Regions from separate parts of the Comamonas brasiliensis genome, predicted to be linked through region 3. Evidence: predicted binding sites of a transcription regulator. Region 3 holds the regulator's gene; each other region holds the start of a gene.
The links. The regulator FNR, encoded in region 3, switches genes on or off when oxygen is low (the NO sensors DNR and NnrR bind a similar motif). The targets are predictions, from matches to a motif close to TTGATNNNNATCAA.
Positions count from the first base shown of each region.

Region 1 (7,835 bases), on a different contig from region 3:
CAGATTGGCGCCCACGCCGGGCAGGTTGCGACGCACGGCCACGCCATGGCGCTGCAGCAGCTCGCTGGGGCCTATGCCCGACAGCTGCAGGATATGCGGGGAGTTCACCGCGCCCGCACAAAGCAGCACCTCGCGCCCGGCCTGCACGGTCACCATCTCATCGCCGGTCCAGACTTCGGCGCCGGTGCAGCGCTGGCTGCCGTCCGGCAGATCTTCCAGAATCAGGCGTCGCACCTGGGCACGGGTCCACATCTCGAAGTTGGGGCGGCCATAGCAGGTAGGGCGCAGAAAGGCCTTGGCCGTATTCCAGCGCAGGCCTGATTTCTGGTTGACCTCGAAGTAGCCCACGCCTTCGTTGCAGCCGCGGTTGAAATCGTCGGTGGCCGGGATGCCGGCCTGCTGCGCGGCCTGGGCGAAGGCGTCGAGTATGTCCCAGCGCAAGCGCTGCTTCTCCACCCGCCATTCGCCGCTGCCGCCGGTGCTCCTGCTGCCATGCAGGCGTTTGAACTCCTCGCTGGCGCTGCCTCCGGCGTCGAGACGCCAATGGTCCTCGTGCTGTCGGAAGGCCGGCAGCACCTGTTCCCAGCGCCAGGTGTCGTCGCCGGTCAGCTGCGCCCATTGCTCGTAGTCGCGGGCCTGGCCGCGCATATAGATCATGCCGTTGATGCTGGAGCAGCCGCCCAGGGTCTTGCCGCGCGGGTAGCGCAGGCTGCGGCCGTTGAGGCCGGGGTCGGGTTCGGTCTGATAGAGCCAGTCGGTGCGCGGGTTGCCTATGCAATAGAGATAGCCGACCGGGATATGGATCCAGTGGTAATCATCCTTGCCGCCGGCTTCGATCAGCAGAACCCGGTGATTCTTGTTGCGGGTGAGACGGTTGCACAGCAGCGAGCCTGCTGTGCCGCCGCCGATGACGATGTAGTCGAACTGGGTGTCACTCATGGGCAGATCAAAAGGCCGGATACGGCTTGGCGGGCAGGCCAAACCTTGAGGCAGTCATGGGCAAAAAGGCCAATTCATTAGGTGCGATGACCTTGCCGGTGTCGATAGGGAAATCGCTCGCATACTCCTGTTTTGGAAGCTGCCGACGCAAGGCTGGTTTTGGCTTTGGCGAGTTTTTGATAAAAATTGCAACGCTATGATTGCGTGGCATGCGGCAGTGACCTACGTGCTGCGTTTGGCATGCTCCTCGCTTGGCGCGTTATGCTGGCCCCTGCGGCTAGCCCGTCTCCCTCATGTCCTAGGAAGCTTTTCTTTGCCCAGCTCAGACCAACTACCTCAATGCCCGCTGCAGTCCCGCGATGGTCAGCAATGGGCCGTGCCTGTGGGCCGCTGGAGTGCTGCCGAGCTGGGCGATCGCCATATCTGGCGTCGGCTGGCGCCACAGATCAGGGCGGTTCCCAAGGGCGTGGCCTGGGATTTGCAGCAAATGGTCTGGTTGGACCATATCGGCGCGCAGCTGCTGTGGGAGCAATGGGGCAGGGCCTGGCCGGCCCGGCTGCTGACGACCAAGAATCAGCGTTCCATGCTGGAGCGAGTGGCCAGATTCAGCGAAGTGCCCGAGCCCAAGCCCGAGCCCTCGGGGTGGATGTGCGAGATCAATCGGTTGGGCCAGATGGTGATCGATGCCTGCGGGCACTTTGCCAATCTGATCCGGCTGGTGGGGCAGTTGCTGCTGGATTGCCTGCGATTGCTGCGCAATCCCTTGCGTGGCCCCTGGCGCGATATTTCGGGCCATCTCTATGCGACCGGCGCGACGGCTTTGCCGATCACGGCCCTGGTGGGCTTTCTGATCGGCGTGGTGCTGGCCTATCTGATGGCGCTGCAGCTGCGCCAGTTCGGGGCCGAATCCTTTATCGTCAATATTCTGGGCATTTCGCTGATCCGCGAGCTGGGACCGCTGCTGGCGGCCATTCTGGTGGCGGGGCGCAGCGGCTCGGCCATCACGGCACAGATCGGCGTGATGCGCGTGACCGAAGAGCTCGATGCCATGCAGGTCATGGGCATCTCCCAGGGCTACCGGCTGGTGCTGCCGCGTGCGCTGGCGCTGGCCGTGTCCATGCCGCTGGTGGCACTGTGGACCATTCTGGCGGCACTGGCCGGCGGCATGGTCGCGGCCGACCTGACCATGGACATCACGCCGTCCTATTTCGTCCAAAGCCTGCCGGCGGCCGTGAAGATCGGCAATCTGGTGCTGGCCATGGGCAAGTCCGTGGTGTTTGGCGTGCTGATTGCCTTGATCGGCTGCCACTGGGGTCTGCAGGTGGCGCCCAATACACAGAGTCTGGGTCGCGGCACCACGGCGGCGGTGGTGTCCTCCATCACCATGGTCATCATCGTGGATGCCATCTTTGCCATCCTCTTCAGAAACGTGGGCTTTTAGGATGAACTACCCACTGTGCGGCTTCGCCGCTTTCCCCCAAGGGGACGACACCTTCGCTGCGGGGCGGCCCTTGCTCGGCGTTCCTGGCTTGGGTCACGTCAGCCTCGTGGAGTGGGGGGCACGCAAATGACAGAGGTGATGCAGAACCGTCGTATCGAAGGGGCCGTGGGCGACTACGCGCCGCCGCAGGATGTGAAGCCCCTGGTGCAGGCGGTTGACCTGTGGACCGAGTTTGGCGAGGGCGAGTCGCGCTTTGCCGTGCACCAGGACTTGAATTTCGATGTCTACCCGGGCGAGATTCTGGCTTTGGTTGGCGGCTCCGGCACGGGCAAGACCGTGCTGCTGCGCCAGATCCTGGGCCTGCTTTCGCCTTCGCGCGGCACGGTGACCGTGGATGGCCGGCCCTCGCGCGAGGTCATCAGCGGCGAGCTGGCGGCGAGTCAGGTGGGCATGCTGTTCCAGCAGGGGGCGTTGTATTCGGCCTTCAATGTGCTGGACAACATCGCGTTTGCATTGCGCGAGCAGGGCACTTTGCCCGATGCCGTGGTGCGCGATGCGGCCATGGTCAAGCTGCAGATGGTGGGTCTCAAGCCGGAACATGCCTCGCGCATGCCCGCAGACCTGTCGGGCGGCATGATCAAGCGTGTGGCGCTGGCGCGTGCGCTGATGATGGATCCGCCGCTGCTGCTGCTGGACGAACCCACAGCCGGGCTGGACCCCAAGGGCTCAGACGAGTTCTGCGAGCTGCTGCGCGATATCCATGCCGAGCTGGGTCTGACCGTGATCATGGTCACCCACGACCTGGATACGCTGTTCGCGCTGTCCACGCGTGTGGCCGTACTGGCCGAGAAAAAAGTGCTGTTTACCGGGGCCCCGCGCGATGTGGCCCAGATCAAGCACCCGTTTATCGAACATTTCTTCCAGGGAGAGCGTGGCCGCCGTGCCATGGCCCCGGTGCAAGGCGGCGTGGCCGCAGAGGAAAGCTGATGGAAAACAAGTCCCATGCCATGGCTGCCGGCATCTTCGTGCTGGTGGTTGCGGCCCTGCTGGCAGGGCTGGCCGTCTGGCTGACGCGCGACAACCGCGAATACCAGCTCTACGAAATGTCCACCAAGGATGGTGTCAGCGGTCTGCAGCCCCAGGCCACGGTGCGCTACAAGGGCGTGCCCGTGGGCAAGGTGGTGCGCATCGGTTTTGACCCGCAGATTCCCGGCAATGTGCTGATTCGCATTGCCGTGGGTGAGGACACGCCGGTCACGCCGGCCACTTATGCACAGCTCGGCTATCAGGGGGTGACGGGGCTGGCCCATATCCAGCTCGACGATGACAGCCGGGCTTCGCAGCCGCTCAAGCCAGGGCCCAGCGGCCTGCCGCGCCTGCCCATGAAGTCCTCGCCCTTGAACATGCTGGCCGACCAGGGCCCGGTGCTGCTGGAGCGGGTTGACGAAATTTCACGCCGCCTCAATGCCATGCTGGGCGAGGACAACCAGAAACGCGTGAGCGCGGCGCTGGACAATATCGCGGCCGCATCCGGAGGGATCAAGGATCTGGCCGAGACCATGAACAAGACGGCCAAGGACTTTCCTCAGCTCACGGCGGATGCGCACCAGACCCTGCAGTCCCTGACCAAGGCCGGCAATGCCGCCACGGGCGTGGCGACCGATCTGCAGCAGACCGTGCGCAAGGTCAATGCGCCCGACGGCCCGCTGCAGCAGATTGCCGAAGGCACGCAAGCCCTGTCGCAGGCGGCCGAATCGCTGGGGCGCAGCACCTTGCCGCGCATGAACGGTGCGGCCGACGATGTCTCGCGCGCTGCGCGCACCATGGGCGCGGCGGCAGGCCGCTTCAATGACAACCCGCAGTCCGTCATCTACGGCCAGGGCCTGGGCCAGCCGGGCCCCGGCGAGCCCGGCTTCGTGGCTCCGGCCAAGTGAAGCGGCAACAAGGACACGACTTGCGCAAATTCGGAACAGGCAGGCGGTTTCTCGATGGAAATGCCTGCTGCCCATCCTGGCTGGCCTAAGTCCCAAAGGAATCAATATGGCAGACACAAAGATTTCATTCACCGGCCGCGGAGCATGGCGATTGCTGGGCGCTTCTTCACTGGTGCTGGCGCTAGCCGCCTGCTCGGGCCTGCCCACGGCACCCACGCAGCCGGTGCGCTATGACCTGGGCGTGGCCGACCTGGCCGCGCCCGCCGCGAATGCAGCCGCCTCTTCGGTGGCCCCGGTGCCGCTGGTGCTGGCCGAAGTCCAGGCTCCGGGTCTGCCCGAGGGCCTGACGGCCATGTTCTACCGCCTGAACTACAGCGACAGCCAGCAGCTGCGTGCCTACCAGAATGCGCGCTGGAGCCTGCCTCCGGCCCAGATGGTGGAGCAGCGCCTGCGCATGCGTCTGGGACTGGAGCGACCCGTGCTCTCGGGCAAGGACAACGTCCGCCCCCTGCTGGCCGACAAGCGCTCGATTGCGCAACTGCGCGTGACGGTGGACGAGTTCAACCAGGTCTTCGACAACGCCAGCAACAGCCGTGCGCTGCTGCGTCTGAGCGCCAGCCTGATCGGTGCCGGCGAGAGTGCAGGCAACCAGTTGCTGGGCCAGAAGGTGTTCACGGTCGAAGTGCCATCCAGCTCAGCCGATGCGGCCGGTGGCGCCCAGGCCATGGCGCGCGCCGTGGACGAGGCGGCGGCCCAGCTCAGCCGCTGGCTGCAGGGCTACGGACGCTAGGTACTGTCCTGCCCTAAGTAGCGCCTTTCGGAAAGCCCTGCCATGCAGGGCTTTGTTGATTCTGGACAAGCCCCGGGTTCCTGCGGGCCGCCGCTTTGATGATATGGGTCAATGGCCGCGCCAGGTCTTGTTCTTAAGCTGCCAGTTCCTCAATTTCGCGCAAGGAACTGCCATGGCCAGCCTCGAATGGAATGCCGCTCTCATCCTGGATTTTCCCGTCATGGACGCGGTGCATGAGGAGTTCGTCACCCTGCTGGCCCGGGTGGAGGCAGCCTCCGACGAGCAACTGTGTGCGCTCTGGGGCGAGCTGATTGCCCACACCCAGCACCACTTCGATCAGGAGGACCGCTGGATGCAGACCACGGGGTTTGCCACGGGCAACTGCCACAGCCAGCAGCACAAGGTGGTGCTGGCCGTCCTGCGCGAGGGGGCGGTCAAGGGGGAGCAAGGTGATCTGGCCACCATCCGCCATATGGCGGCCGAGCTCGGTCCCTGGTTCAGCCACCATGCGCAGAACATGGATGCCGCCCTGGCCCTGCACATGCGCCGCGCGGGCTTTGACCCGGTGACCGGCGCGGTGCTGGTACCCGAGGCCTTGCCTGCAGAGCCGATCACCGGCTGTGGTGGTGCCTGTGGTGAAGCTGAAAAAATGGAAGTGGTAACTGCCTGAAGCTGGCACGCGCCAAGGCGGGAGACGGCGAGCAAGCGCCGCCGCGCAGCGAAGCTGTCGTCCCCCTTGGGGGAAGCGGCGTAGCCGCTCAGGGGGAGTATTTTTTGGGTTAAGGGTATATCGCCGGAGAAGCCAGGATGGGGAAGATCTTGATCAGCCCGCCCGCCATCACCTCGATGGCCAGCGCGGCCAGAATCAGGCCCATGAGCCGGGTCATCACATTGATGCCGGTCTTGCCCAGCACGCGGGCAATCGGGTGGGCCAGCGAAAAGCACACCATGATGGCGGCGGCCACCACCACGCCATAGCCGACCAGCGCCACATGCTGCCAGATGGTGCGCGCCTGATCGGCATAGATCACCACGGTGGACATGGCGGCAGGCCCGGTCAGCAGCGGAATGGTCAGCGGCACGACGGCGATGCTGTTGCCTTCGGCGGCTTTTTCGACGCCGGCCGCCAGCGTGGCATTGTTGGGCCGGTCTTCGGCGGGGCGCGCGTTGAGCATGTTCATTGCACTGATCAGCAGCAGCAGACCGCCGCCGACCTGAAAGCTCTGCAGCGAGATGTTGAAGAACTGCAGAATCTGCAACCCCAGCAGCGCACAGACTGCGATCACGCAGAAGGCAGCAAAGGCGGCGGTGCGAATGGTCTGCCAGCGCTGCTCTGCATCGAAGCCGGCCGTGTAGTGGATGAAGAACGGAACAATGGCCAGCGGGTTGATGATGGCAACCAGGGTGATCAGCGGCTTGATATCCATTACAGCTCGCCTCCGGGCATGGGGGGCTTCTTGCGACTGTCTGCCTTTTGTAGGGCCGGGATAGCTGGCATGAACACTCCTGTGAAAAAATGAGCGAATCGTCGACGCGGCACCAGCCATTACAGCATTGCTGGCGACCGTGTCGCGGATTTCCCTTTTGAACCATGTTAAGGAGCTTCGCAATGGGCAGCTTTGTTGAACTGACAGCCGTGGATGGCGTAAAAACCCCCGCTTATGTGGCCATGCCCGAGGGCAAGGCACGCGGTGCCATCGTGGTGCTGCAGGAGATCTTCGGCGTGAACTCGCATATCCGCTCCGTGGCAGACCGCTATGCTGCCCAGGGCTATGTGGCCGTGGCCCCCGCCATGTTTGCCCGCGTCAAGCCCGATGTGGAGCTGGGCTACACCGAAGACGATATGAAGGCCGGCTTTGCTCTCAAGACTGCGGTGGAAGCCCTGCCCGAGCCGGGCGCGCTGCGCGATGTGGAGGCGGCCGTGGCCCATGCCGCGACGCTGGTGCCCGGCGGCAAGATCGGTGTGGTGGGCTTTTGCTGGGGCGGCCTGCTGACCTGGCGCTCGGCCTGCAATCTGGCCAGTGTTTCTGCCGCAGTCTGCTATTACGGCGGCGGCATGACGGGCGAGCTGGAAGCCAGCCGTCAGGCGCTGTGCCCGGTGCAGGCCCACTTCGGCAGCAAGGATCACTACATCTCGCTGGAGTCCGTCGAAGCCTTCAAGAAGGCACAGCCCCAGGCGCAAGTGCATGTCTACGACGCCGACCACGGCTTCAACTGCGACCAGCGCGGCTCCTACAACGAAGCGGCGGCCAAGCTGGCCGGCGAGCGCACGCTGGCTTTCTTTCAACAGCATCTGGGCTGATTGACGCTTGAAACAACAGCTTCCTGCGCTTATTAGATAAGCGCAGGAAGCTGTTTTTGCTTGAGTTTTCGGTTGTCGTACGGCTGAAGACTTGGGCTGCTGCGCCGCAAATCTGCGGGCTCCGGCGAGGCAGTGCCTGCGGCACCAGCCGGGTCGCTTACTCGGCCTCTTCGCTTTCCAGGTAGCGGCGGCGCCAGAAATAGGCCACCAGTACCACGGTGATGATCACCATGGCCACCAGGGCCCAGATGAAGCCGTCCTTTTTGTGCACGAAGGGGATGAACTCGAAGTTCATGCCGAAGATGCCGGCAATCAGGTTTAGCGGCAGAAAGATGGCCGTCACCGTGGTCAGCGTGCGCATGATGTCGTTGGCGCGGTTGCTCTGTGCCGAAAAGTGCATCTGCACGGCGGTCTCGGCGCTTTGCTCCA
Region 1 covers NZ_JAANES010000004.1:11,376-19,210, reverse strand. The annotation lists gene DJFAAGMI_RS16605 (GMC family oxidoreductase) at 1-939, opposite strand, end outside; gene DJFAAGMI_RS16600 (hypothetical protein) at 947-1,150, opposite strand; gene DJFAAGMI_RS16595 (MlaE family ABC transporter permease) at 1,253-2,380, shown strand; gene DJFAAGMI_RS16590 (ABC transporter ATP-binding protein) at 2,507-3,367, shown strand; gene DJFAAGMI_RS16585 (MlaD family protein) at 3,367-4,314, shown strand; gene DJFAAGMI_RS16580 (ABC-type transport auxiliary lipoprotein family protein) at 4,421-5,104, shown strand; gene DJFAAGMI_RS16575 (hemerythrin domain-containing protein) at 5,277-5,774, shown strand; gene DJFAAGMI_RS16570 (MarC family protein) at 5,884-6,531, opposite strand; gene DJFAAGMI_RS16565 (dienelactone hydrolase family protein) at 6,714-7,406, shown strand; gene DJFAAGMI_RS16560 (magnesium transporter CorA family protein) at 7,564-7,835, opposite strand, start outside.
Region 1: the regulator FNR is predicted to act here: its motif matches at 5,203-5,216, upstream of DJFAAGMI_RS16575 (hemerythrin domain-containing protein).

Region 2 (7,835 bases), on a different contig from region 3:
ATGGTATGTGGCCACGCAGATCAGCAGCCAGGACGTCATGGCCAGCACCTGCGGGGAGTCGGTATAGATGTCTGCAATCCAGCTGCGAGCAAGGAACAAGGTGGCAGCTGTCGCCATGCCTATCATCAATGCAAGCTTGAAACACTGCTGAATCAGCGTTCTGGCCTGGGCTTCATCGCCTGCGCCGCGCCAGTAGCTGACGCGGGCACTGGTGGCAATGGCCAGGGATAGCGGCACCATATAGCAGATGGCGGCCAGATTGGCAGCGATCTGGTGGCTGGCGGACGAGAGCGAGCCCTGTCGTGCCACATACAGGGCCATGAGCGTGAAGGAGGTGACTTCCACCAGAATGGCCAGACCCGCAGGAATGCCAAGGCGGCAGAAGCGGCCCAGCTGCAGCCAGTCAGGGGGCTCCAGCTTCTGCCACAGCGCCAGCGGCGCATAGAAATCCTGGGTGCGCATCAGCCACAGGGCCACGGCAAACATGGTGTAGTTGACCAGCAGCGTGGCCAGGGCGCAGCCCACGGCTCCAAGGGGAGCGAGGCCCAGGCCGCCAAAGGTGAACCAGACGGACAAGGGGATTTTGATCAGCAGCGAGATGAGCTGCAGCCAGGTGACCAGCTTGGGGTGGCCCAGCGCCTGGTTGAGTGCGCTGTAGATGCGAAACAGCAGCGCCGGAGGCAGGCCCCAGGCCAGCACGGCGAGATAGCGCTTGACCTCCAGCTGCAGCGCATCGGGCACATCGGTCCAGCGCAGCAGCGCGTCAGGCATTAGCAGCACTGCCATCCCCAGTACGCAGGCTGCGGCACACAGATACATGGACTGGCGCAGCGAATGCCCTATGGCCTGGGGCTGGCCGGCGCCACGCTGCTCGGACCACAGGGGCAGAAGAGCCTGAAAAATGCCCATCAGCGAAGCATAGACGCTGATGAAAATGGCCGAGCCCACGGACAGGGCGGCGACGGCCTCGTTGGAATAGCGACTGGCGACGATGGTATCGGTGGTGCCGAAGGCCATGACGGCCAGTTGGCCGGCCAGCACCGTACCCGCATGGCGGCCTATGTACTGCAGCTCGCCCTTCATGGCGCGGCTTTGGGGCCGGTGTACTTGAGCAGAACCAGAACTTCCTTCTGACCAGCCAGGCGGGTGATGCGGCTGACCTCGCTCCAGCCCTGGCGCAGCTTGCGATTGTGGTCGCCCGCCCAGCGGTCTGCATCGACCAGCGCCCAGCCGCAGTCGCCGGGATCGCTGCGGCGCAGCAGTGCCGTATCCACATGGGTGTAGTAGCGCACGGCCGCAATCTGCGAGCGGCCCAGGCCATAGGTCAGCACGCAGCTTGTGGCGCCGTTTTGCCTGAGCTCGTCGTCCAGCTGTGTCATCTGGAACTGATAGCTTCGAGCATGGTCCAGTGGCTCCATCCAGAGCGTGGACAGCAGCACCCAGCTCAGCGTGGCACCGCCGGCCGGCAGCACCAGGCTCTTCCAGATGGCTGCGCGGTTGCGCGAAGTGCGCCAGACCACCAGTGCAAACCAGCCGGCAGTGGCGACGAGTGCCACGATGACCGTGGGCCAGGAGATGCTGGCTTCAAACTGCGGGGCAAGGCGTGCAATATTGGCGGCGATCTTGGGCGGAAATCCGGTCTGGAATGCCAGCCAGACTACCCAGATGGCAATCGCGGATGCCGTAAAGAACAGCAGTGTGAACCAGTCGATCAGCGCGCTGATGCTGCGCCTGAAGGTGGGCAGGGCGAAGGCGGCCAGGGTGGCGATGGCAGGAAGTCCCAGCAGCAGGGCACGGTCGGCCGGGGTGCTGCTCAGGCAGGCGGCCACCGGAACGGTGGCAAACAGCAGAGCAATGGACAGATGCGGGTTGTGGCCGGGGTAGGCAATCTGGCGGCGCCAGACCCACAGCGTCCACAGAGCCAGGGGCCAGGCAGGCCAGCAGAACCACAACAGCAGCTGCAGCAGCGCGCTCCAGTCCTTGAGCGAGTCCACGAGATGCCAGACCCATTGATCCAGTGCGGTGGTCAGGCTGGCGGCCAGCACCGTGGCGGCCATCCAGGCTGCGGCCCAGAGGCGTGCTTGGCGGTGTGAGCGGCCCGGATTGTCGCCCCAGCTGCGCTGGGTGAAGGCGATCACGCTGCCGCCCAGTCCGAACAGCACGGCAAGCGTGGGGGCTCCGCTCAGGGCCAGTCCCAGCAGGCCGAATATCAGGGCCGCCGCTGACTTCCTCGGGTGATAGGCCATGGCTGCCGCTGCAAAGAACAGCAGTGCCGTGCAGCCCAGCTGGGTGACGTAGCTGGTGGTTTCATGCGAGAGCTGGGCCAGACCCAGGCAGGCAACCAGGGCCAGCAAGGCCGCATCGGCCATGGCGCGGGCGTAGTCGATCAGCTGCGCCTCTCCGCCAAAGGCGAAGGCGACGGGCTGTGCGCCTGGCGTGCGGGCCAGATAGTAGGCGCCCCACCAGGTGGCTCCCAGGGTCAGGATCAGCAAGGCGATGAACGGCAGGCGCGCCGCCATTTCAGCGCCGAGCAGCCACTCGAAGCCCAGCAGGGACAAGGCGCCCAGCCAGTAGGGCAGCAGACCATCGATGCTGGGAGCCAGACCCGAAAGCGTGGGAGACAGCCAGTCGGTATGACCTAGTGCCAGCTCGCGCATATAGCCAAAGGCCTCCATATCGTTGGAGCGCCAGGGGCCACGCATGACAAAGCCGGGAATCACATAGGCCAGGCACAGCAAAAGCAGGGCCCAGCGCGGCAGTCGGCGCACGGCGCTTTGGGCAACAATGGCAGGTGTGGGCTGGTTCACGCAATCAATCCGGTAGCGGCGGTGCGAGTCTGCACGGCCTGATCAGGCGAGAGCGCCCGGGTTCGGAGCGCTTGGTGCTCCGATGATAGGAGCATTGGGATGCCACAGGGCAGCTCCCAAAAAGAAAAGGCAGCACGGTTGCCCGAGCTGCCTTTTCAGCAAAAAAGTAAGATTTACTTCTTGCCGAAGCGGTTGCGGAACTTCTCCACGCGGCCACCCATGTTGTCCACCGACTTTTGTGTGCCAGTGTAGAAGGGGTGCGATTCAGAAGTGGTATCCAGCTTGAACAGAGGGTACTCTTTACCTTCGAAGTTTTCGGTTTCCTTGGTGGAAACGCAAGAACGTGTCACGAACTTGAAGCCGTTGGACATGTCAACGAACAGAACTTCGCGGTAATTGGGGTGAATGCCTTCTTTCATGATCTTTCCTTTGGTCAAGTGCGGGAGCCGCACCAGCCTGTCCGGTGTACTTTCCGCATAAAAGCTCTCCATTATTGCACACAATGGGGAATCGGTGCCTGACGAGCCGGCCGGCGGTGGCCGGAGCCCGCCGTTTGCAGGCCATTGCCGATATTGCCTGCAGGTCTGGGCGCCGAGTTCTTCTGCCTGCCGCGCTGCAGTCCGCGCCATTCGGCATCTGGCGCCGCAGTGCTTGCCAACCTGGATTTGATGAAGCTCAAGCCTCCTTGGGAGGTGACTATGCAACAACTTCTTGAGCACATAAGATGTTGCGTTATTGCCATGCAGCAAAAAGGGGCCGCTATGGTTGACCGCGAGGCCGAGACGCAGTTCAGTTCCAGCCAGCAGCTTGATCAGGCTGTGCGTGCGATGTGGGCGCAGCAGTGGCTGTCGGTTTCCCCCGAGTCCCAATGGCAGGCCTGGCTGAACTGGGCAGGCAATCTTGCCATCAGTCCGGGAAAGCGCCTGGATCTCGCGCGGCTGGCGCTGGAGGAATGGGCAAGTCTTTGCTATGGCGGGCCCAGGACCGCAGAGCCCGATCAGCTCTTCAAAGCGGCTCAATGGCAGCAATGGCCGTTCAATGCCATCAGTGCGGGCTTTGCCGCTCAGCAACGCTGGTGGCAGGCTGCCAGCCAGGGCGTTGCCGGTGTTGAACCGCATCACGCGCGCCTGGTCGGGTTCTGGGGCAAGCAGTGGCTGGATATGTGCTCGCCTGCGAACTTCTTTGCCACCAACCCGATTGTTCAGGAACGTACCCTCAAAGAGGGCGGGGCGAATCTGGTGCGCGGCTTGCAGTACCTGATGGAAGACCTCCAGGCCCAGATTGCAAACCAGCCGCCTGCAGGTTCCGAAGCATTCCAGCCAGGGCGCGATGTGGCCGTCACGGCTGGCAAGGTGGTGCTGCGCAACCGACTGATGGAGCTGATCCAGTACACGCCTACCACCGACAAGGTCCACCCCGAGCCGGTATTGATCATGCCTGCCTGGATCATGAAGTACTACGTCCTGGATCTATCCCCAGGCAATTCGCTGATCAAGTATCTGGTCGACCAGGGGCATACGGTGTTCTGCGTTTCCTGGAAGAACCCCGATGCCGATGACCGGGAGCTGGGCATGGACGACTATGTCGAGCTGGGCTGGCGTGCTGCGCTGGATGCCGTTACCGGCATCGTCCCGGGCAAGAAAGTGCATGCGGCCGGCTATTGTCTGGGCGGAACCCTGCTGGCCATTGCTGCAGCAGCGATGGCGCGCGACGGCGACGACCGTCTGGCATCGATGAGCCTGCTGGCCGCGCAGACCGATTTCACCGAGCCTGGCGAGCTGGGGCTGTTCATCGACGAAGCGCAGATCAGCCTGCTTGAGGCCCAGATGGCCCGGCAAGGCTATCTGCGCGCCGAGCAGATGGCCGGCGCATTCCTGATGCTGCGCTCCCAGGATCTGCTGTGGTCGCGCATGGTGGATCACTACCTGCTGGGCGAGCGTGCGCCGATGAGCGATCTCATGGCCTGGAATGCCGATGCCACGCGCATGCCTGCGAGGATGCACTCGCAATACCTGCGCCGTCTGTTTCTGAACAACGATCTCAGCGAAAACCGTTATCCGGTCGACGGCAGGCCGGTCTCGTTGCTCGATCTCAGAGTGCCCATCTTCTGCGTGGGAACGCTTACCGATCATGTGGCACCCTGGCCATCGGTATACAAGCTGCACCATCGCACTGCGGCCGAGATCACCTTTGTGCTGACGAGCGGCGGCCATAACGCCGGCATTGTCAGCGAGCCCGGCCATCCGCGCCGCAGTTACCAGCTGCGCATGCGTCCCGCCGGTGCACAGGACATGCCTGCCGCGCAGTGGCAGCAAGAAGCCGAGCGGCACGAGGGCTCCTGGTGGCCGGCATGGAGTGCCTGGCTCCAAAGCAGATCCGGTACGCCGCTGGCTGCGCCGCGCATGGGCGGCAAGAGCGGCAAGCCTTTGTATGACGCTCCGGGCCGGTACGTGCTCGAGCATTGAGTTGAAGACCTGCGCCGACCAGGATGCATGACGGGCATTTCTCTGCACGAAACGCCACGCGCCATCCGAGTTTGCGCAGGTCACGGAGTTTTCATAGGCCGTCTGGTCACGGTGATAGGCCGGACGGTCCGCCAGCCTCTCGATAGGCACCACCATCACCATAGGGAGACCGATATGAGCATCCAAGCGACCCCCCTGAGTCTGTTCAAGGCCAATGCCGAGCTGCAACTGCGCATCGCTCAGCTGATGCGTGAGAGTGGCCATCGCTGGCTGGAAGCGGCGCAGCACAGCAGTGCTACCGGCATCAGCGAAACCACGTCGGAGCTGCAAAGCCTGCTGAAGGCCGAGGACTGGCAGTCACTGGCCAGCCTGCCCGCCGAGGCTTTCATGCGCAGGATTGAAGACCGCATGAGCGATGCCAGGAGCGCCAGCGATATCGCGATCCGGAACCAGCAGGCTTTTGCCAGCGGTCTGCAGCAAGCCCTGGAGGCCTGGCAGAAGGCGGTGGCCGACGCCATGCGTGCAGACGGCTCGTCCAATCTGCCTGCTTTGCCGCTGCAAGACATCTTCAAGCAGTGGCTGTCCGTCTGGACGCCGCCGGGTCTGGACGCGGCTCAGGCCAAGGGCGGCAAGACGGCACAGAAGTAAGGAGAAAGAGGGGCGGGGCCGCAGCATGGCTACCGCTTCGTCGCCGGATGATCTGCGGTCTTGTCATGGCAGGAATTCCGGCTTTTCGGCGTTCTGGCAGATCCATAAAGCGCCGACAGCTATTGTTTTTGAGTCTTCTTGAGAGAAGCTTGTGACTTCGGGAGCACGATATGAGCAAACCCAGCGAGGCCGGCCCATCGACTCAGGGATCTGTCGATCCTTTGGCATGGTGGCGAGCCGCCGCAGCCTATGCGCTGGATGCTGCCCAGCGCAGCGTGCTGTATGCCGATATCGAGCGCCAGGTCGGCGATCAGTACCGTATGCAGCGCGAGGCCAGGATGCCGAATGTGCTGCATTTCCCTGCCGAGCTGGTGATGTCGGGGCTGGAACTTCCCAGGCCCGTCAACTATGGCCTGGTGCGCATCCAGGCGCCTGAGAATCAGCCGGCCGATCCGGGCAAGCGACCCTTCGTCGTGATCGATCCACGCGCTGGCCATGGGCCCGGCATAGGCGGCTTCAAGCCGCACAGCGAGATCGGCGCAGCGCTGGAGGCCGGCCACCCTTGCTACTTCGTCGGCTTTCTGCCCGACCCGGTGCCGGGTCAGACGGTGGAGGACGTGATGCGTGCCGAGGCGGCCTTCATGCGTCGCGTGGCCGAGCTGCACCCCGACAGCGAGGGCAAGCCCGCGGTCATCGGCAACTGTCAGGCAGGCTGGCAGATCCTGATGACGGCAGCGGTCTGGCCCGAGCTGTTCGGGCCCATCATCGTCGCCGGAGCGCCCCTGTCGTACTGGGCCGGAGACAATCCCATGCGCTACTCGGGTGGCCTCCTGGGAGGCAGTTGGATGACGGCGCTGAGCAGCGATCTGGGCAACGGCCGCTTCGACGGCGCCCATCTGGTGCAGAACTTCGAGCAGCTCGACCCGGCCAACACGCTGTGGAGCAAGCAGTACAAGGTCTATGCCAATGCCGACACGGAGGCCGAGCGTTATATCGGCTTCGAGAAATACTGGGGCGGCTATGTCTTTCTCAACGATGTGGAGATGCAGTACATCGTCGACAACCTGTTCATCGGCAACAAGCTTTCGACGGCCCGGCTGCTGACCTCGGACGGGGTGCGCATCGATCTGCGCAATATCCGCTCGCCGATCCTGGTGTTCTGTTCCTATGGCGACAACATCACTCCGCCGGCCCAGGCCCTGGGCTGGATCACCGATCTTTACGCCAGCGACGACGACGTGCGCGCGCATGACCAGACCATCATCTTCAGCACGCATGACAGCATCGGCCACCTGGGCATCTTTGTGTCGGGGGCGGTCGGCAGCAAGCAGCACCGCAAGTTCGCCAGCGCCATAGAGCAGATCAATCTGCTGCCCGCAGGCATCTACCGCGCCAGCGTGGACGACGCCACGGCACAGGAGCAGAAGCTGCTCCACGATCCTTATCTGCTGAGCATCCGTGCCAGCGGCCTTGATGAAGTGCGCGATATCGTCAAGCCCGATGCCCAGGCCGAACGCCGCTTCGACGCGGCGGCCCGGGTGTCCGACATCAACCTGGCGCTGTACCGCAGCCTCTGGCAACCCTGGGTGCGCGCATTCAGCACCTCCGAGTCGGCGCGCTGGCTGCAGACCCTGCACCCCATGCGCCTGCAGTTCGAGGCCTGGAGCAGCCAGCACCCGCTGGCCGCCCTGATACGCGGCAGTGCCGAATACATACGCGAACATCGCCAGCCCGTGGACGAGGCCAATCCCTGGCTGCAGATGCAGCAGCAGGGCTCGGTCGCGCTGGAGCGCTCCCTCGATGACTTTCGCGACCGGCGCGACCATATCTATGCCCTGTGGTTCGACATGCTCTACGGCTCGCCCCTGATGCAGGCACTGGCCGGACATGCCTATGGCGAAAGCGGGCCGGTGCG
Region 2 covers NZ_JAANES010000005.1:282,946-290,780, forward strand. The annotation lists gene DJFAAGMI_RS20420 (MATE family efflux transporter) at 1-1,083, opposite strand, end outside; gene DJFAAGMI_RS20425 (hypothetical protein) at 1,080-2,807, opposite strand; gene DJFAAGMI_RS20430 (type B 50S ribosomal protein L31) at 2,981-3,226, opposite strand; gene DJFAAGMI_RS20435 (PHA/PHB synthase family protein) at 3,569-5,272, shown strand; gene DJFAAGMI_RS20440 (phasin family protein) at 5,447-5,920, shown strand; gene DJFAAGMI_RS20445 (DUF3141 domain-containing protein) at 6,091-7,835, shown strand, end outside.
Region 2: the regulator FNR is predicted to act here: its motif matches at 3,473-3,486, upstream of DJFAAGMI_RS20435 (PHA/PHB synthase family protein).

Region 3 (7,835 bases):
TAACGCAGTTCCCAAGAGCTCTTTGCACGAGAAGATCGAGACCAGCAACTTTCTGCTGATCGCGCTGACGCTGTTCGTGCTGACCATCGGTGGCTTGGTTGAAATCGTGCCGCTGTTCTTCCAGAAGTCCACGACCGAAGCCGTGGCGGGCCTCAAGCCCTACACACCGCTGCAACTGATGGGTCGTGACGTCTATCTGCGCGAAGGTTGCTACAACTGCCACTCGCAGATGATCCGCCCCTTCCGCGCCGAGACCATGCGCTACGGCCACTACTCGGTGGCTGGCGAGTTCGTCTACGACCACCCCTTCCAGTGGGGCTCCAAGCGCACCGGCCCCGATCTGCACCGTGTGGGCGGCAAGTACAGCGACGAATGGCATCGCATCCACCTGAACAACCCGCGTGATCTGGTGCCCGAGTCCAACATGCCTGCCTATCCCTGGCTGGAAGCCACCAAGGTGGATGACTCTGCCGTGGCAACGCGCATGAGCGCCTTGCGCAAGGTGGGTGTGCCTTATACCGATGCGGAGATCGCCGGGGCTCAGGCCGAAGTCAAGGACAAGACCGAGATGGAGGCCGTGATCTCCTATCTGCAGGTCCTGGGTCGCGCCGTCAAGTAACAGAGGAGGGACTGGAAAATGGATATCACCACCATGCGTGTTCTGGCCACACTGGCTTCGCTGGCGTGCTTCGTGGGCATCTGGTGGTGGGCGTTTGCCCGCCGTAACCAGGCCCGTTTCGACGAGGCAGCTCAGCTTCCCTTCCTGGAAGACTGAGTCTGATCACTACAACGAGAACATCCCATGAGCGACTTCTTTAACAACTTCTGGTCCGTGTACATCGCGGCCGTTTCGCTGATCGGCATCCTCGGCTGCTTCTTGCTGCTGGTGCTGGTGGCGCGCCGCAAGGTCGTTCCTTCTGCGGACAACACCACCGGTCACGTCTGGGACGAAGACCTGCGCGAGCTCAACAACCCCATGCCCAAGTGGTGGATGGGTCTGTTCGTGATCACCGTGGTCTTCAGCCTGGCCTACCTGGTGGCCTACCCGGGTCTGGGTTCCTTCAAGGGCGAGCTGGACTGGACCCAGTATGGTGCTTATGACAAGGAGATGGAAAAGGCCCGTGTCGACCTGGAGCCCATGTACGCCAAGTTCGTCAGCATGCCCACCGAAGAAATGGCCAAGGACCCCCAGGCCATGGCCATCGGCGAGCGTCTGTTCATGAACAACTGCGCGCAATGCCACGGCTCCGATGCACGCGGCAGCAAGAGCTTTCCCAATCTGAGCGACGGTGACTGGCTGCATGGCGGCACACCCGACAAGATCAAGGAAACCATCACCAACGGTCGCATCGGCGTGATGCCTCCCATGGCAGCTGCCGTGGGCTCGGCGGAAGATGTGCGCAATGTGGCTCACTATGTGCTGAGCCTGTCGGGCAGCCCCCACGATGCCGTCAAGGCTTCGCAGGGCAAGTCCAAGTTCGTGGCCTGCGCGGCTTGCCACGGCATGGATGGCAAGGGCAACCAGGCGCTTGGCGCACCCAACCTGACCGATGACATCTGGCTGCATGGCTGGGGCGAGTCCGTCATTGTCGACATGGTCAACCATGGCAAGATGAACGAGATGCCTGCTCAGAAGGACAAGCTGACCGAGGCGCAGATTGCGGTGCTGGCCTCCTATGTCTGGGGGCTGTCCAACGCAAGCGCCCAGAAGTAAGACGGGTGATGAAGGCGGTGCCAAGGCACCGCCTTTTTCGCGTTTGAGTTTTCAGTAATTACAAAAATATTAAGGAACTGCGATGCCCTGCGATCCGGAGAAACCTCGCAAAGTCATACCGATCACGGCTGAGCCTGTGGACGGCGGCCAGGAATATATGCCCATGTTCGCCTCCGAACAGAAGGTGTACTCGCGCGCCATCAGCGGCGTCTTCTCTCGCTGGCGCTGGATCATGGTGTTCCTGACCCAGATCGTCTTCTACGGCCTGCCGTGGCTGCAGTGGGGTGAGCGCCAGATGGTGCTGTTCGACCTCGGGGCGCGGCGCTTCTATCTGTTCGGGCTGGTGCTCTACCCGCAGGACTTCATCTACCTGACCGGGCTGCTCATCATCAGCGCGCTGGGGCTGTTTCTGTTTACCGCGGTGGCCGGGCGTCTGTGGTGCGGCTTTTCCTGCCCGCAGACGGTCTATACCGAGATCTTCATGTGGATCGAGAGCAAGGTCGAGGGAGACCGCAGCGCCCGCATGCGCATCGACAAGCATGGCTGGACCTTCGAGAAAATCTGGAAGAAGTCGCTCAAGCAGTTCCTCTGGATTGTTCTGTCGCTGTGGACCGGGTTCACCTTTGTCGGCTACTTCGTGCCCATCCGTGAACTGGGTGTGGAGCTGATGGCCTTCCAGGGCAGCTGGCAGATTTTCTGGGTGCTGTTCTACGGCTTTGCCACATACGGCAATGCCGGCTATATGCGTGAGCAGGTCTGCAAGTACATGTGCCCCTATGCACGCTTCCAGAGCGCCATGTTCGACAAGGACACCATGATCGTCAGCTACGACGTCCAGCGTGGTGAAGCGCGCGGGCCGCGCAAAAAAGACGTGGACTACAAGGCGCAGGGTCTGGGTGACTGCATAGACTGCAAGCTTTGCGTTCAGGTCTGCCCCGTGGGCATCGACATCCGCAAGGGGTTGCAGTACGAGTGCATTGGCTGCGGTCTGTGCATCGATGCCTGCAACTCTGTGATGGACAAGATGGAGTACCCGCGCGGCCTGATCCGCCTGACCACGCAGAACGCCGTGGCCAAGCTCTGGAAGCAGGCGCAGGTGATACGGCGCATCTTCCGCCCGCGCGTGCTGATCTACTCGACCGTGCTGCTGGCGCTGAGCGCAGCCATGATCGCCAGCCTGGTACTGCGCGAGCCGCTCAAGGTCGACGTGATTCGCGACCGCGCCGCGCTGTCGCGCATCGTGGCTGGCGGCAAGCTCGAAAACGTCTATCGCCTGCAGATCATGAATGCGACCGAGTCAGAGCAGCGCTATCGCATCAGCGCCACGGGGCTGGATCAGCTGGAAGTAGTATCCGAGCAGGAAGTCTCGGTAGGTCCGGCCGAGACGCGCGGCATTGCGGTGCGCCTGCAGATCCCCTATGGCTCGGCTGCCTCCGGCTCGCACCCCGTGCATTTCAATGTGGATGCGCTGACGGCTGGGGCCGGACGCATCTCCGAAAAATCCGTGTTCCTGGTGCCGCGCTAGGCCTGCGGCATGCATCGCGACAGCCACGCAAGGGCATCGCGAATCAGCAACAATTGATGCTGCCCGATTGCAGGTTTGCAATTGGGCAGCCAGATTTCTGAAAAGAGGTTTAACCATGTCGGCAGCACAAGCCAAGGCCCTGCAAAAGGCCAAGATCATCCACCCCGAGGACGGCAAGCCCTGGTGGAAGTTTGCCCATGTCTGGCTCGTCATCGCCGGTCCCGCCGTGGTGGTGGTCGCGGGCATCGTGACCGCCTATATCGCCATGAGCAAGCCGGATCCAGTGATCGACCCCGACTACTATCGTCACGGCATTGAGATCAACCAGCGCCTCACCGAGAGCGAAAAAAGCCTGGCGCCAGCAGTGACGGGGCGCAACCATGCCGCGACGCCGGCCAAGGACCATCCGCTGGATCGCTGACCGAGATTTCAACGCATCCCAAGGCCGCTTCCGCGGCCTTTTTTTGCGGCCCTGGTTGCAGGCTTTTCTGTAGCCGGTGGGCCGTGACGGCGTTCTATGTCTTGGTCGACCGAAGAGTCGGGAGGGCCCCTGCAGTTCTCGGAAGCCGGCAAGGGATGGGCGGGTGGAGTTCAATAACAGGAGCGCATAGCGCTTTGTCACAGGCTATTTCAGATAGATATAGACCCAAAATCGATACACATAAAGCGCTGGAAGCTCTTTAAATAATAGCGGTCCAGGGTTTCCCATCTGAGTGCATGCCCTTGGTATGGCTGGGAAGGTCATGGCAATTGTGCAAAATAGGTTCAAACCCACAGGCCAAGGAGAATCGCGATGGATGCTCGACGCTGGATGTGGATTGTCTGGCCGGCTTTTCTGGCCGCGGCAATCATGGAAATGGTGGTGTTTGCCTTTGTGGACCCGCTGGACATGCACTGGCTGGGCTCGCCTCTGGAATGGTCGCGCAATGGCATTTACACCCTGGCCTTTTTTGCCTTCTGGGCGGTCACCGTGTTCAGCGGACTCATGACCGTCATGCTGGGGCGTTCGGCCAGCGATATGAACCAGGGCATAGTCTCGGAGCCTCTGGTCGAGTAAGGCGCTGCACACAGGACCGCAGTTTCGAACAGGTGGCGGCTTCGGATGGAGGGGCTGGCCGCTCGCTGTGCCGGCGGCCTTGGCGGTGGAAACTCCAGGCAGGTGTTCGCCGTCATCAAAAAAGCCCGCTGTCTGCGGGCTTCGTCTTGAGGGCTGCTGTCGAAGTCAGTCCTGGCATTGCTGGCTGTTGACGATGCGCCTGAGCGCCTCGGTATCCAGAATGCGCAGATGGCGCTGTCGGACTTCGATGATGCCTTCCTCGGCGAACTTGGAGAAGGTGCGACTCACGGTCTCCAGCTTGAGGCCCAGATAGCTGCCGATTTCTTCACGCGTCATGCGCAGCACCAGCTCCGACTTCGAAAAGCCGCGTGCCGACAGACGCTGCACCAGGTTCAGCACAAAGGCCGCCAGACGCTCTTCGGCGCGCATGCTGCCCAGCAGCAGCATCACGCCATGCTCGCGCACGATTTCGCGGCTCATGACCTTGTGCACATGATTTTGCAGTGCCGTGACTTCGCGCGAGAGCTGCTCGAGCTTGTCGAAAGGCATGATGCAGACTTCGGCATCTTCCAGCGCCACGGCATCGCAGGTGTGGTGGTCGTTGACGATACCGTCCAGACCGATGATCTCGCCGGCCATCTGAAAGCCAGTGACCTGGTCGCGACCGTCTTCGGTGGCCACGCTGGTCTTGAAGAAGCCGGTGCGAATGGCGTACAGCGAGGTGAACTCCTCGCCGTTGCGAAACAGCAGCCCGCCCCGTTTGACCTTGCGGCGCGTGGCCACAATTTCGTCAATACGCTCCATTTGTTCATCGTCCAGGCCCATGGGCATGCACAGTTCACGCAGATTGCAGTTGGAGCAGGATGCTTTGATGGTCTGAAGATTCATGGGCTTTTCAGCAACGGCACAGACAGACTTGGAATGGAGAGTCGCGCCGGTCATTGACCTCGTAGTTAGTGATGAGTTGGATCAAATTGTCGCAGTACTTGCCTTGCGCTCTCTTGATATTCATCAAGGACAGTTGGATTGCCTTGGGGCACATTGTTTGCATTCATTCAAAAACATGTGCTTCTGCCCATTATGGGCATGATTTCCAGGATCTGATTTTCTTTGAAATCTGCTCAATGTGGAGTGTGGGCGCACCCTAACTTTCAGTTATGACCGCAGTCACGCCCGAGTTGCTGAGCCGCTTTGATATTCCCGGCCCGCGCTACACATCATTTCCAACAGCCGACCGTTTTGTTGAGGCTTTTGGTGCAGACGACTATATCCTGGCATTGAAACAGCGCAAGACGCATTCGAGCTCACGTGCCTTGCCTTTGTCCGTTTATGTGCATGTGCCATTTTGCGAGTCGCTTTGCTATTACTGCGCCTGCAACAAGATCGTGACCAAGCATCATGAGAAGGCTGCCGAATATCTGGATTATCTGGGCCGTGAACTGGCCATGCATACCGAGCATTGCGGCAAAGGCCAGCTGGTAAGCCAGTTGCATCTGGGAGGCGGCACGCCGACCTTCTTCAGCGATGCCGAATTGCAGCAGTTGATGCTTCTGATGCGTGAGCATTTCAAGCTCGATCTAGCCGGCGAGTATTCCATTGAGGTCGATCCGCGTACCGTGAGCAACGAGAGGTTGAAGACACTCAAGGACATGGGCTTCAATCGCCTGAGCTTTGGCGTGCAGGATTTTGACCCAGCGGTGCAGAAAGCGGTGCACCGGGAGCAGCCAGCCGAGCAAGTCTTTGAGCTGGTGGCCGAGGCCCGCCGTCTGGGCTTTGTCTCCATCAATGTGGACCTGATTTACGGCCTGCCCAAGCAGACATCCGAGTCTTTTGCGCGAACGCTGGCCCAGGTCAATGAGTTGCGTCCCGACCGCATTGCTCTGTATGCCTATGCGCATCTGCCCGAGCGCTTCAAGCCGCAAAGGCGTATTGCATCGGCTGACTTGCCCATGGGACAGGAGAAGCTGAACATGCTCTCCGGCGCAATTGATGCCTTCATGAATGGCGGCTATGTCTATGTGGGCATGGATCACTTTGCGCTGCCCGATGACTCTCTGGCCATCGCCAAGCGTCAGGGGCGCCTGCATCGCAACTTCCAGGGCTACAGCACCCAGCCCGACTGCGACCTGATTGCACTGGGCGTATCGGCCATCGGCAAGGTGGGCGCCACCTACAGCCAGAACGTCAAGACCCTGGAAGAGTATTACGACGCCATTGATGGCGGCATGCTGCCCGTGCAGCGCGGATTGGCGCTCTCGCGTGACGATCTGGTGCGCAGAGCCATCATCATGGCCATCATGTGTCAGGGCTCCGTCCTGTACGAGCCGATGGAGCAGGCCTGGCTGATCAATTTCCGCGAGTACTTTGCCCGGGAGTTGGCTGCACTGGGGGAAATGCAGCGCAATGGCCTGGTGCAGCTATCCGACGAGGGCTTCAAGGTCACGGGCCTGGGCTGGTTTTTTGTACGCGGAGTAGCCATGCTGTTTGATCGATATTTGCAGGCCGACCGAAACCGCACGCGCTTTTCGCGCATCATCTAGCGCATGTTGTTTTCGCTGGTCTGGACTGCTTTGATCATGGGGCTCGTGGGTGGGCCCCATTGTCTTGTGATGTGCGCTGCGCCCTGCAGCGTCGTGACGGGCGCAAGGCCTGCCAGCGACGGTCAGGTCATCGCCTTGCACGGCCTGCAAAAACGCCAATGGCTGCGCACCAGTTTGTTTCATCTGGGACGCATTGCCGGCTATGCCCTGCTGGGCGGAGTGGCGGCTGTGGCCATGGAGAGCCTGGCCTGGCTGACCAGCCAGACAACGGCCTTGCAGAAGCTGTGGACGCTGATGCATGTCGCGGTCATGGCCTGGGGTCTGGCCATGCTGGTGCAGGCGCGGCAACCGGTGTGGCTGGAGCAAGCGGGGCGCTCTGTCTGGACCAGGGTCCAGCCCTGGGTCGTCGCCCCTGGAGGGAGTCTGGCCGCAGGCTTTGCCTGGGCCCTGATGCCTTGCGGCTTGCTTTATTCGGCAGTGCTGGTGGCCGCGTTGAGTGGCGGAGTCTGGCAAGGTGCTCTGTCAATGGCTGCCTTTGCCATTGGCGGCGCAGTGTGGTTGCTGGCGGGCCCCTGGCTGTGGCAGCTGGGGCAGTCGCATCTCAATGCATTGCGGGCGCGCTGGGGCACCAGAATTGCGGGTTTGATGCTGACTGGTGTTGCGAGTTGGGCTTTGTGGATGGATCTGGTCTACAAACCCAGCCTTTGGTGCCGATAAGTCACACAGGAGGGGAATGTTGGTGCAGTTTGCATCCCAACAGACCCTAGTCATGGTTGAGCAGTCATGGAACTGCGGAATAATGTCTCATCTTGTGTGTAGCGCTCAAAGTGAATCGTTTCGTTGCTATTGATATCGGACAACTGCGGATTGGCATGTATGTCCATCTGGAGACTGGCTGGTTGCGCCACCCGTTTCCCGTCAGCAGCTTCAAGATTGTCAATGACGAGCAGTTGCAGACGCTCAGGACCCTGAAGCTCAAGGCCGTACAGGTTGATCTCT
Region 3 covers NZ_JAANES010000001.1:725,696-733,530, forward strand. The annotation lists gene ccoO (cytochrome-c oxidase, cbb3-type subunit II) at 1-619, shown strand, start outside; gene DJFAAGMI_RS03270 (CcoQ/FixQ family Cbb3-type cytochrome c oxidase assembly chaperone) at 638-775, shown strand; gene ccoP (cytochrome-c oxidase, cbb3-type subunit III) at 803-1,714, shown strand; gene ccoG (cytochrome c oxidase accessory protein CcoG) at 1,797-3,239, shown strand; gene DJFAAGMI_RS03285 (FixH family protein) at 3,355-3,660, shown strand; gene DJFAAGMI_RS03290 (hypothetical protein) at 4,033-4,296, shown strand; gene fnr (fumarate/nitrate reduction transcriptional regulator Fnr) at 4,462-5,184, opposite strand; gene hemN (oxygen-independent coproporphyrinogen III oxidase) at 5,454-6,836, shown strand; gene DJFAAGMI_RS03305 (sulfite exporter TauE/SafE family protein) at 6,840-7,553, shown strand; gene DJFAAGMI_RS03310 (HD-GYP domain-containing protein) at 7,664-7,835, shown strand, end outside.